DNA from 3 places in the Pseudochelatococcus sp. G4_1912 genome. Region 2 is predicted to be linked to each of the others. Evidence: riboswitches for the same ligand, from Rfam matches in the RefSeq annotation. Region 2 holds a riboswitch; each other region holds the start of a gene.
The links. A riboswitch is a leader RNA that binds a small molecule or an ion and turns the genes downstream of it on or off. The one in region 2 is predicted to bind thiamine pyrophosphate.
Positions count from the first base shown of each region.

Region 1: linked by a shared signal. The riboswitch ahead of thiO (glycine oxidase ThiO) and the one ahead of thiE (thiamine phosphate synthase) in region 2 are both predicted to bind thiamine pyrophosphate.
Region 3: linked by a shared signal. The riboswitch ahead of thiC (phosphomethylpyrimidine synthase ThiC) and the one ahead of thiE (thiamine phosphate synthase) in region 2 are both predicted to bind thiamine pyrophosphate.

Region 1 covers NZ_JAZDRL010000002.1:1,228,314-1,232,514, reverse strand. Annotated here, with positions in the region: gene VRZ32_RS12895 (thiamine phosphate synthase) at 1-242, opposite strand, end outside; gene VRZ32_RS12890 (thiazole synthase) at 239-1,024, opposite strand; gene thiS (sulfur carrier protein ThiS) at 1,030-1,242, opposite strand; gene thiO (glycine oxidase ThiO) at 1,247-2,380, opposite strand; TPP riboswitch at 2,382-2,479, opposite strand; gene scpB (SMC-Scp complex subunit ScpB) at 2,559-3,173, opposite strand; gene VRZ32_RS12870 (segregation and condensation protein A) at 3,173-4,000, opposite strand; gene nagZ (beta-N-acetylhexosaminidase) at 4,025-4,201, opposite strand, start outside.
Region 2 covers NZ_JAZDRL010000001.1:952,452-956,652, forward strand. Annotated here, with positions in the region: gene accB (acetyl-CoA carboxylase biotin carboxyl carrier protein) at 1-289, shown strand, start outside; gene accC (acetyl-CoA carboxylase biotin carboxylase subunit) at 293-1,666, shown strand; TPP riboswitch at 1,797-1,908, shown strand; gene thiE (thiamine phosphate synthase) at 1,985-2,683, shown strand; gene thiD (bifunctional hydroxymethylpyrimidine kinase/phosphomethylpyrimidine kinase) at 2,687-3,502, shown strand; gene dps (DNA starvation/stationary phase protection protein Dps) at 3,615-4,103, opposite strand.
Region 3 covers NZ_JAZDRL010000001.1:576,778-580,978, forward strand. Annotated here, with positions in the region: gene prmC (peptide chain release factor N(5)-glutamine methyltransferase) at 1-475, shown strand, start outside; gene VRZ32_RS02730 (DUF4167 domain-containing protein) at 1,095-2,126, shown strand; TPP riboswitch at 2,291-2,483, shown strand; gene thiC (phosphomethylpyrimidine synthase ThiC) at 2,559-4,201, shown strand, end outside.

The DNA of each region.
Region 1 (4,201 bases), on a different contig from region 2:
ACTGCAATTTCTGGTGAGCCATGCACACTTACACACCCCCCATATGGGATAGCGCGGCGCTTGAAATCAACAACAAGCGCAATCTGCTCCTCAACGGAAAGATCCTTCTCCCTCAGGCTGATCCACCTTATGCCGCTCGCGAAAACCGCATCTGCCATCGCCCCCATTGCTGCGATGCCACCATCGAGCTGGTGCCTGTCCGTCACAACAAGCACGGGAGGGCGTGGCAGTTTGCCACTCATGATTCGATCAAGCCCAGCTGCGGACTGGATGCTTCTGCGTTACAGCGTTTAGGGATTCGTCCGGCAAGATAAGCCAATCGCCCACCCTCGACGGCATATTTCATAGCACTGGCCATCGCGACCGGATCATTGGCCTTGGAAACAGCCGTATTCAGCAGCACTGCAGAGCATCCCAGCTCCATCGCCAGCGCCGCATCTGATGCCGTGCCGATGCCCGCATCAAGAACCACAGGCACAGAGCTGCGGGCGCAGATCATTTCAATCATGTGCGGATTGGAGATCCCCAACCCTGAACCAATCGGTGAACCCAGCGGCATGACAGCCGCTGCCCCTGCATCCGCCAGCTTACGACATGAGATCGGATCATCAGTGCAATATGGCAGCACGATAAAGCCCTTGCTCACGAGCTCAGCCGTTGCGCGCAGCAACTCTTCTGTATCGGGATAGAGTAACTCACGGTCACCCACGACCTCGACCTTGACCCAATTCGTACCAAGGGCCTCGCGCGCAAGCTCAGCCGTCAACACGGCATCGCGGGCCGTTTGGCAACCTGCAGTGTTAGGCAAAAAATGCACCGTATCGCCCAATACATCCACAAGGCTTTCAGCTGCTCCTGAAAGATCAATGCGCCGGATGGATGCGGTCGTCATCTCGGTGCCACTCGCCTGAACAGCATCCAGCATGACTTTCTGGTTCGGATAACCGGCCGTGCCAAGAAACAACCGCGATGAAAAAGTGCGGCCCGCGATAACCAGTGAATCATGCAGTGTAGAGCGTGTCATGGCGCTTAACCACCCTGTCTTGCGTGAACAATTTCAATGCGATCATTGGCATTGAGTTTCGTATCAATCCATTCTGCACGCGGTAGCATTGTTCCATTCAATGCGATAGCAACGCCTTTCGTATCAGGAGCGATATCATGGCGCGCTAAAAGCGCAGCCATAGTTGCCTCCATCAATACCTCTGGCAGACCATTTACACGCACTTCGATTTCACTCATCAAACTATCCTCGGCTTATCGCTGCTGGACGAAAACGGCTGGCATCAAATGGCAATGAAATTTCATCCCGCTGCCCGTCCAAAATTAAGCGTGTGATGGCATCGGCGGTTACTGGCGTTTGCAGAATACCGTTGCGATGATGACCTGTTGCATAAACAAGCCCCGGCACCGCCGACGGCCCTAAAATTGGCGCATCATCACGGCTACCAGGGCGAAATCCAGTCCATGTTTCAATCAACGGCAATTCTTCGATACCAGGCAGCGCACGCCATGCGTTTTGCAAGAGGGAAAGCATCCCACCTGCTGTGAGGCACTCATCGAAACCGCGCTCTTCAACTGTGGCGCCCACAATCAACCGGCCATCCAGGCGCGGAACAAGATAAATGCCCGAAGCCCAGATTACATGGCGAATGAGTGGATTATCCGCCTCCATCCCAAGCGCAAGCATCTGCCCTTTAATGGGGCGAACCGGCGGACGGATATCAGGTGTAAGGCCACAAATCCCCCGCGACCACGCCCCCGCAGCAAGCACGATCGTTGTTGCACTATGATGTTCACCCGCTATCTCAACAGCAGTTGCGTAACCATCCTCAATGATGATGCGATCAACCTGCGTCTCTTCATGTAATGTAACGCCGACCTTGAGTGCAGCAATGCGTAAAGCCTGCGCGAGCTTGCGGTTATCAACCTGATGATCTTCCGGACTCCAGATCCCGCCTGCGGCTCCCGCTAGGAGCGGTTCTCGCGCTCTCACCTCGGCGGCAGAAAGCCAGTTCACCGGAAGTGCCATCTTTTCCTGTAGAGCAAGATGATGACGTAAGCGTGCATGCTCATCAGCATTCAACGCTACATGCAGCGTGCCTTCCTGACGAAGGTCAATTGACATGCCAGAGACGTGCTCAAGCTCTTCAGCAAAAGCGGGCCAGAGACGCTGGCTCTCACGATTGAGTGGCAATAACCATTCTTCGCCTGGCTCAATCTCTGTGCAGGCGGCGAGCATTCCGGCAGCGGCATGGCTTGCGCCAGATCCTGCCTTGGCCCGATCATAAACAGAAACCCGCGCCCCTCGGCTTGCCAAACGCCATGCTATAGACAGCCCAATGACGCCAGCGCCAATAATGATAATAGAGTCAGACAATTGCGATCCCAACGGCGCCTCCCTACGCTGGCATGACCCAGACAGGTTCTATGGGTATTTCTCAGCCGCGCCCAACGCACGGCACCCCAGTGCCTAATGCTGCAACATCGTATCTTTTGTCGTCTTTCGCAAGTGGAAGTTGCCGCATTTGCATAAGCAGTGAATGCAGATCGGCTCGTCAGTCCGCATCATCATCGGGGATGTCTTCATCCTCATCGAGAATATCTTCATCTGACGGCATGGGCATCGAAAAGCCCAGCGGCAATTGCCCATCAAGAAATCCCGTGCCCTTCAGCTCATCAAGGCCCGGAAGGTCATCAATGGAGCCAAGGCCAAAATGAGACAGGAAATCAGCCGTTGTGCCATAAGTAACGGGACGGCCAGGTGTGCGACGTCTTCCACGCAACTTTATCCAGCTGGTTTCCATCAGCGTATCGAGTGTTCCGCGTGACGTAGCCACACCGCGAATCTCTTCAATCTCGGCCCGCGTCACCGGCTGGTGGTATGCAATGATCGCCAGCACTTCCATGGCGGCGCGCGACAGCTTTCGCGGATCCTCCACTTCCTGCACCAGCGAGGGCGCAAGGTCAGCAGCCGTACGAAACGCCCATTTACCCGCCACCCTGACCAGCACAACGCCACGTGCAGCATATTCCGTCTGCAATGTTGCCAGCAGGGCTTTAAGGTCGATCCCCGTGGGAATGCGGGAGGCGAGCTCCTCCTCCCCCACCGGCTCTCGGGAGGCAAACAGAATCGCCTCAACCACACGCAATGCATGGCGATGGATGCTCATCAGGCACCCCCTTGAATTGGTTCTGCAACATCCAAGCGGCGACGGCGCATCATCAGCGGTGCAAATGGAGCGTCCTGACAGATATCAAGCTTGCCCTCGCGCACCATTTCGAGCATTGCCGAAAGGGCTGAGGCCCGCACGGTAGCGCGCATTTCAGGCTCGGCCATATAAGCCTCCAGATATGGATCCAACGCAACCCAATCTGCAGCATCACCAATCAGGCGTTGCAATGCCTCACGTGCTTCTACCAGTGACCATACAAGCCGTTTGTGCAGCACCACACGTGAATTCATTTGGTGCTGGCGATTAGTCGTATAAGCAGAGAGCAAATCGTAAAGAGTTACATCCCATTTGGGACGCTCAACGATTGCCATTTCCTCTGGCTCGCCACGTGCAAGGACATCGCGGCCTAATTGGGGGCGTTGAACAAGCTTCGATGCTGCACTTCGGATTGCTTCAAGCCTGCGCAGACGAAGAGCCAGAATCGTTGCCAGATCACCAGCCTCTGGCACCTCGGGCGGCATGGCGCTAGGCAATAGAAGGCGCGATTTCAAATAGGCAAGCCATGCTGCCATCACAAGATAATCGGCAGCAAGCTCCAGACGCAATTGTCGGGCAGCATCGATAAATGAAAGGTATTGCTCAACCAATGCCAATATAGAGATCTGTGTTAGATCAACCTTTTGGCGTCGCGCAAGCTCTAGCAGAAGATCGAGTGGACCTTCAAAGCCATCAACATCAACAATAAGTGCAGGCTCTGCCTCGCTGCGTTCAGCGGGCAAGAAACCATCCGTATCGGCTTTCCGCAGATATGCCCCAGCTGACACGCCCTACTCTCCTTGATCTTCATATCAAGCGTTGATCGTTGAGGCCAGATTCGCAAGCGCCGTTTCAAGACGCGTCCGACCTTCCACAGGATCAAATGGTTCAGGCGGATGATTGATGCGTTGCAAGGCTGCATTGGCGCGCCTTAGCGCATTGCCTGAAAGCTCGGCAACTTCAGGAATGAGTGCAGTCATCTCGTCAAA
Region 2 (4,201 bases):
TGCACCGGCTCCAGCAGCTGCTGCGGCACCTGTTGCTGCTTCGGTTACGGACCATCCGGGTACCGTGAACTCACCCATGGTTGGCACCGCATACCGTCGCCCTTCGCCGGATGCAAAGCCATTCATCGAAGTGGGCTCCAAGGTGCAGGCGGGTGACAAGCTGTTGCTGGTCGAAGCTATGAAGACCTTCAACGACATTGTCGCGCCACGTTCGGGCACGGTCACTGCCGTGTTGGTAGAAGATGGCCAGCCGGTTGAGTACGGCGAGCCGCTGCTGGTAATCGAGTAATTAATGTTCGACAAGATCCTGATCGCCAACCGGGGTGAAATCGCGCTGCGGATTCTGAGAGCCTGTAAGGAACTCGGCATTTCCACAGTTGCAGTACATTCCACCGCCGATGCCAACGCCATGCACGTGCGCCTTGCTGACGAAAGCGTCTGCATCGGGCCGCCAGCCGCACGTGACAGCTATCTCAACATCCCGGCACTGATCGCCGCCTGTGAGATCACGGGTGCGGATGCGGTGCATCCGGGGTACGGGTTCCTGTCGGAAAATGCGCATTTTGCTGATGTGCTTGCCGACCACGGCATCGCCTTTATCGGCCCGAAGGCAGAGCACATCCGCCTGATGGGTGATAAAATCGAGGCGAAGCGCACGGCGCGTGCGCTTGGTATTCCGTGCGTTCCGGGTTCGGACGGCGGCATCACCGATGATGCTGAAGCGCATGAAGTGGCAGCCAAAATCGGTTATCCGGTATTGGTGAAGGCAGCTGCCGGCGGCGGCGGACGTGGCATGAAAGTGGCACGTGATGCAGCAAGCTTGAGCGATGCGCTCTCCACAGCCCGGATCGAGGCAAAGGCCGCCTTTGGCGACGATGCCGTGTATCTGGAAAAGTATCTCGAAAAGCCACGTCACATTGAAATTCAGGTGATGGGTGATGGTCGTGGTGGTGCGGTGCATATGGGCGAGCGTGATTGCTCATTGCAGCGTCGTCACCAGAAGGTGTGGGAAGAAGCCCCCTCACCTGCGCTTAACAAGGCTGAACGCGAGCGCATTGGCACTGTGGTCGCCAAGGCCATGCAGAAGCTGAAGTATCTCGGCGCAGGCACCATTGAGTTCCTGTACGAGAACGGCGAGTTCTACTTCATCGAGATGAACACCCGTATCCAGGTGGAGCATCCGGTGACGGAGATGATCACCGGCATCGACCTCGTTAACGAGCAGATCCGTGTGGCTTCGGGCGCTGCCTTGTCGATCAAGCAAGAAGACATCGTGCTTGATGGTCACGCTATCGAATGCCGCATCAATGCCGAGCATCCTTCGAATTTCCGTCCTTCACCGGGCACGATCACCTATTACCACCCACCGGGCGGTCTTGGTGTACGTGTGGATTCGGCGGTGTATCAGGGCTACAAGATCCCTTCGAACTATGACTCGCTTGTTGGCAAACTCATCGTGCATGGTCGCACCCGCACCGAATGCCTGATGCGTCTTCGCCGCGCACTTGATGAGTTCGTCGTTGATGGTATCGAGACCACATTGCCATTGTTCCGGGCGTTGGTGCGTAATCAGGACGTTCAGAACGGTCAGTACGACATCCACTGGCTGGAGCATTACCTCGACGCCGAAGGTCCTGCTGAGATCGAAGCTTTGCGCAAGGTCTGATATCGATCTTCGCGTCAGGTTGAAAACTATTCCAGAAGCAAGCACTGACCCTGTCGGTGCTTGCTTCTGGCGCATTTAGAGCGCCAGATTCACCGCAACTTGAATGCAAACTGCTCTAGTGCCACACTGCCGCATCTCCTTGGGGTGCCTGCGATCGTATGATTCGGGCTGAGAGGTTTCATACCAACCCACCGAACCTGAACCAGATCATGCTGGCGGAGGGAAGTGAGATATGCCTTGAAGCGTATGACGCAGGGCATTCCTTTCCAAAACGCATGATCGCCAGACATATCTCATGACGCCAGCGAGCCAAACCGCATGACGCTCTCTCCGGAAACGCCCCATAAGCCTCTCCCTGTTGATCTGCGTCTCTATGCTATCCTCGACCCCGAGCGCGCACGTGAACAGCCCTTGCCTGAACTGGCAGCCGCAGCGATCGCAGGTGGCGCCACCCTGCTACAATATCGCGACAAGCATGCTGACACGCGCAAATACATTGACACTACGCGGGCCATTCTTGCTGCCATCAGCGGGAAAGGTGTACCATTGCTGATCAACGATCGTGTTGACGTTGCAATGGCCGCCGGTGCCGATGGTGTGCACGTGGGGCAAGATGACATGTCCCCCGCTGACGCTCGCCGATTGCTGGGGCCCCGCGCGATCATTGGCCTGACGCTGAACAATACGCGCGAAGCTTTGGCAGCTGTGCAAGAGCCTATCGATTACGGCTGCATCGGCGGTGTTTTTGCAACATCTAGCAAAGATAACCCCAAGCCCCCGATTGGGCTTGATGGCCTTGCCGACATCATTGCAAATGCACGTATTGCAACACCAGCCCTTCCCTTAGGTGCCATTGCCGGCATTGATGAAAACAATGCCTCGACAATCATCGCCATGGGTGCGGATGGCATTGCGGTCATCTCGGCCATCTTGATGGCTGATGACGTTTCGGCTGCTGCACACCGTCTGCGCGTTATTATAGACGCAAGCCTTGCCGCTCGCGGCGCAGGAAGCTGAACGATGAGCACGCAAACAGCCCAAACCCCAATCGCCGTCACCATCGCCGGTTCTGATTCAGGTGGTGGTGCAGGCATTCAGGCGGATTTGAAAGCATTTTCTGCGCTCAAGGTTTACGGAGCGAGCGTCATCGCCGCGCTCACGGCTCAAAATACGATGGGCGTCACTGCAATCCACGATGTCCCTGCTGATTTCATCACAGCCCAGATTGATGCAGTTTTCTCTGATCTAACGGTCAGCGCCGTAAAAATCGGAATGCTATCGCGGCCAGAAACAATCAAGGCCGTGGCTGATGGCCTCACACGTTGGCATCAACGCGCGGTTGTGCTGGATCCGGTTATGGTTGCCGCCAGCGGCGACCGGCTGCTCAGCGAGGATGCTGTCACCACTTTGCGGGAAAAGCTGATTCCGCTAGCAACGATCATCACCCCCAACTTACCCGAAGCCGCTGTGTTGCTCAACACGAACCCAGCTGAAACCGAAGCCGAGATGTTGGCGCAAGCACAGGCACTGCTACAGCTTGGGTCCGGGGCCGTGCTGATCAAGGGCGGCCATGCACAGGGCGAAGAAAGCATCGACCTGCTGGTGGATGCATCGGGTGTGACACGCCTACCCGCCCCACGCATTGCCACGCGTAATACGCATGGTACGGGCTGTACTCTCTCTGCCGCAATCGCTGCAGGATTAGCACGCGGATTACCACAAACTGAGGCAGTGAAAGCGGCCAAGACCTATATCAGCCAAGCAATAGCTGCATCAGATCATCTCAACATCGGGCATGGCCATGGCCCCGTGCATCATTTCCACGCGTGGTGGTGAGAGCAGATATCCGCAACCTGCGTTCAACTTTATTATTTTAATGAACGCAAGTTGCGATGAGATATAGAGCTTAGAACACAGTTCTGATTCAATCAGAACGTTAGGCGCGCTATTATTTGTTAGTTTCCTGAAGATGCGCTTCAAGGAACCACAAATCCTTATCGAGCGCACGCGTTACCTCAGTAAACACATCAGAGGTCGCCAGATCGCCTGCTTCATCTGTTGTTGCAATAGCCTTGCGCGTACCCTTGGCGACTTCGGCGAATGAGCGAGCGAGATAATCGACATGCTCCAGGCCATCCGTGATCTGTAGCGGATAAGCCTTCAGTTTGGTGCCCTCAGCAGCAGCTTGCACTGTGCCGTGCGCGATACCACCCAAAGCTGTCAGCCGCTCAGCAATGGTGTCCGTATGCTCCAGAATATGCGCATAAAGATCATCAAAAAGTTCATGTAATGCGATGAAGTGCGGCCCCTTGACGTTCCAGTGCGCATGCTTGATCTGCGCACCCAGGTCGATAAATTGCGCCAGATGCTCATTCAACAAAGCAATCGACTTGGAACGAACGTTCTGCCCAAGGTCATTACGGGTTTTGATCGTCATCTTCAGCTCCTCGTTCGGGGGACGCATCATCGCACCCCACTCCACATGAACATCAACGTAAGCCTAACGGTTCCCGCCAGAGGTATGCAACCATGGGG
Region 3 (4,201 bases), 380 kb from region 2:
ATGTATCGCAATAGCGGTGGCCTCTGAATTGCCGCAGGCAGAGGGTATCGCAATCGATCTCTCACCTGATGCCGCTAGAATGGCGCAGTACAATGCCTTACAAAATAATGTTAATGAGCGATTATCCGTTATCAATGGTTCATGGATAACCATGTTAGGAAATAGCACTGTAGATTTAATCCTGTCTAACCCACCTTATATCGAAACACTTGATATTGCAGGGCTGGCGACCGATGTGAAAGATCACGATCCGCATCTGGCCCTTGATGGTGGCGCAGATGGACTTGATCCCTATCGTGCAATTTTCGCTGATGCCCGGCGTGTTCTGCGTCCAGGTGGTTCTGTAATTGTGGAGTTTGGACAGGGGCAAGCGCCGATGGTTAGCGCAATCGCACAAAAAGAGGGATTATTGGTTGCTCCGCCAATTTTTGATCTTTCTGGTATAGAGCGCGTCATTGTTGCCACATTTGTGTGAAAGATTAAGATGCTCCAATAAGCAATCGCAGAAATAACTTGGCGTGACAGTGGGAAGACGCTAATGTCAAACCATGAATCAGGCTCTGCTGTCGACTGTGGGATTTAAAGTGCGTTTTCGCCTTTAGATATTGGGCAGATTTATTCACCTTTGTGAATCGAACGCATCTGCTAAACAGATGATTCCAGTAGATCTGGATGTTGTATGATCCTTCGGTTAACGACCTTTGTTTACCGTCTCACATGCTGGTTTTCAGCATGAGGTTATTGAGGGTTTGCCAACCTTTGCTTTTCGCTGTCGATCTCGTGGCGGATTACTTGATTGAGATGAATGCGATTTTCGTATGCAGCTCAGCTTTAAGCGGTGGAACATTTTTATCGCGTGCCGAAACTCGGTGTCGAGGAAAGAACAACGCTAATCATTAACCCGATTCTTCATCGACCAATATCGACGAAGAATCATTTTAACCATCCTTATAGCTGTCAGTTATGAGGTGAAAGCACCGGTCTGCGGTTTGGGGCATTAGCTGCCCTTCCCGAGCGAACCGGATGACAACGGGTACGATCCGTACCGCTTGGGGATGAGGTCCCCGCACAATATGGCTCCCAAAGAGATGTCGATGAGACCAGGTCAAAACAGGCGCATGCGCAACCGCACCCGGAAACCACCAAATCCGCTGACAAAGACATTTGAGTCCAATGGACCGGATGTGAAGGTCCGCGGTACAGCGCAGCATATTGCCGAGAAGTACGCACAGCTTTCACGCGATGCCCATGCTTCTGGCGATCCTGTTGCGGCGGAAAACTACCTCCAGCATGCGGAACATTACCTGCGCATCATTCTTGCAGCGCAGGCACAGTTTCCGCAAAGCACCGGCTTCCCACGTTCGTTTGACGATGATCAGGACGATGCCGGGGAAGATGGCGGACTTGATTACAGTGTGCAAAATTATGGCGCACCTCAACCTGAAGCACGCTTCCCTGCCTCTGACGACGATGGACAGCAGCCTGCTATGCAGCCCCGCGAACGCTATCCACGCAATAATGAGCGATATGAGCGCTCTGATCGGCAGGATCGGTTTGAACGCCCCGAAAGGCAAGACCGTTCTGAGCGTCAGGAACGTTTTGAACGTCCTGAAAGGCAGGATCGTCCCGAGCGTTTTGAGCGTCCAGAGCGCCAAGATCGTCAGGAACGCTTTGAACGTCCTGAAAGGCAGGATCGACCAGAACGTCAGGATCGTCGTGAGCGCTTTCGCCGTCGTCGCGATGAAATTGGCAGCTTTGGCCAGCATACTTCTTCAGATGATACCGGTGCAAACCGTCAACCGGCCTTGCCCGCATTTTTGACAACGCCCATCCGCATGCCATCAAGTGATGAGCAGCCAGCACGTCCGCTCACGCATGATCTGGATACAGGCAAGGTCGAGGCTCCACGCCAGGTTGAGCCCGTAGCGGTCAGCGCGCCAGATGCGAGTGATCTGGACAAACCCGCTCCACGGGCACGCCGTCGGCGCATCGTTGCTGACGACACAACTGGTCAAGCAGCTGCTGAAACGTCTGTCGAGACAACAGCTGGAGCAACGACAGTCCGTAAGCCTCGCACAACACGCGTTCGCCGCAAGAGTGTTGATGACGTGCCAGTTGGCGAGTGAAAGTTGCATCGGGGGATCTAATCTAAATTATTCAGATCCCCTTTTAACTATATGATATAATGCATTTATCCCTTCATATGCATGCGCTTCTGCGTGAAAGTATAGTGTTTAATGGCCAATTCACGGTTGGTGATTGACAAAACCACCAATCGGGCCGACATTGCCCCTATTCCGAGGGGGGCCCCGTGAGGGGGCTGAGATTCCGTTATGATCTCCCTGCCGCAGTGGCATCGAATTTCAAAGCGTGTTCCGTTTTGCTGTTTGGTTTGATGCTTTAATTTGGCAGAGGCGAGCGCCACGGTGACCCTTGAACCTGATCCGGGTTATACCGGCGGAGGGACGGGACAATGTTGGCGCTAATGCCTTATCTGCACTCAGCAACTTGTCAGCCGCTTCACGCCCGGATTCTCACTTTCCGGGAGGAGCATTGCTATGACAACCACATCCGATTCAACGCCCAAAATACGCGCTAAAACGACAGCCGCACCTGCTGCCGTTACGACAGGCCCCATTTTAGGATCGCGCAAGATTTATGCTAGTCCAGAGGGACGGCCTGATATCAATGTTCCCTTCAGGGAAATCGCGCTTGACCCCGCCTGCGGTGAAGAACCAGTGCGCGTGCAAGACACATCGGGGGCCTATACCGATACAGATGCTGTCATTAATCTGGAGCAAGGTCTGGCACCGATCCGTGCTTCTTGGCTTGCTAGCCGCGGCTTCGATAGAGTAGAGGCGCGTGCTGTCAAGCCTGAAGACAATGGCTTCTCAGGCGATGTCGCGCCCGAACGTCTTGTACCGGCCTGCCCTGCTGAACGCCCCGTACTCGCAGGGCGCGATGGCCAGTTGGTGACACAATATGAATTCGCTCGCGCGGGCATCATCACTGACGAGATGATTTACGTCGCCCATCGCGAAAACCTTGGTCGTCAAGCTATGGCGGAAGGCGCTGAAAAGCGTCGCGCTGATGGTGAGGATTTTGGAGCGGCTATTCCAACTTTCATTACACCGGAGTTTGTGCGTGAAGAAATCGCGCGTGGCCGTGCCATCATTCCCGCGAACATCAATCATCCAGAGCTTGAACCAACGATCATTGGCCGCAACTTCCTTGTGAAGGTCAACGCCAATATCGGCAATTCCGCAGTTACGTCCTCGGCAGCTGAAGAAGTCGAAAAGCTGGTTTGGGCCACACGCTGGGGTGCCGATACGGTGATGGACCTCTCAACGGGCCGCAATATCCATAATATCCGCGGCTGGATCATGCGTAACTCGCCGGTTCCGATTGGTACGGTGCCAATCTATCAGGCTCTTGAGAAGGTCGATGGCGAACCGGAAAAGCTCACTTGGGAAATTTTCCGCGATACGCTGATCGAACAGGCTGAGCAGGGCGTTGATTATTTCACGATCCATGCTGGCGTGCGCCTTGCGTACGTGCCGCTGACAGCAACACGCGTGACAGGTATCGTTTCACGCGGTGGTTCAATCATGGCGCGTTGGTGCCTGTCGCATCACCGCGAAAGCTTCCTCTACGAGCATTTTGGTGAAATCTGCGACATCATGCGCAAGTATGACGTATCGTTCTCGCTGGGCGATGGCCTACGTCCGGGATCGATTGCTGACGCTAATGATGCGGCCCAGTTTGCCGAGCTTGATACACTTGGTGAGCTAACGAAAATTGCCTGGGAAAAGGGCTGTCAGGTGATGATCGAAGGCCCCGGCCATGTGCCGATGCACAAGATCAAAGCCAACATGGACAAGCAGCTTGAAACCTGCGGTGAAGCCCCCTTCTATACGCTTGGGCCGTTGACGACTGATATCGCACCTGGATACGATCACATCACTTCGGCTATTGGCGCAGCAATGATTGGCTGGTTTGGCACCGCAATGCTCTGCTACGTGACACCGAAAGAGCATCTGGGTCTTCCAAACCGTGACGACGTCAAGACCGGCGTTATTACGTATCGCATTGCTGCCCACGCCGCTGATCTCGCCAAGGGACATCCAGCCGCCAAGTTGCGCGATGATGCACTGTCTCGGGCCCGGTTTGATTTCCGCTGGAATGATCAGTTCAACTTGTC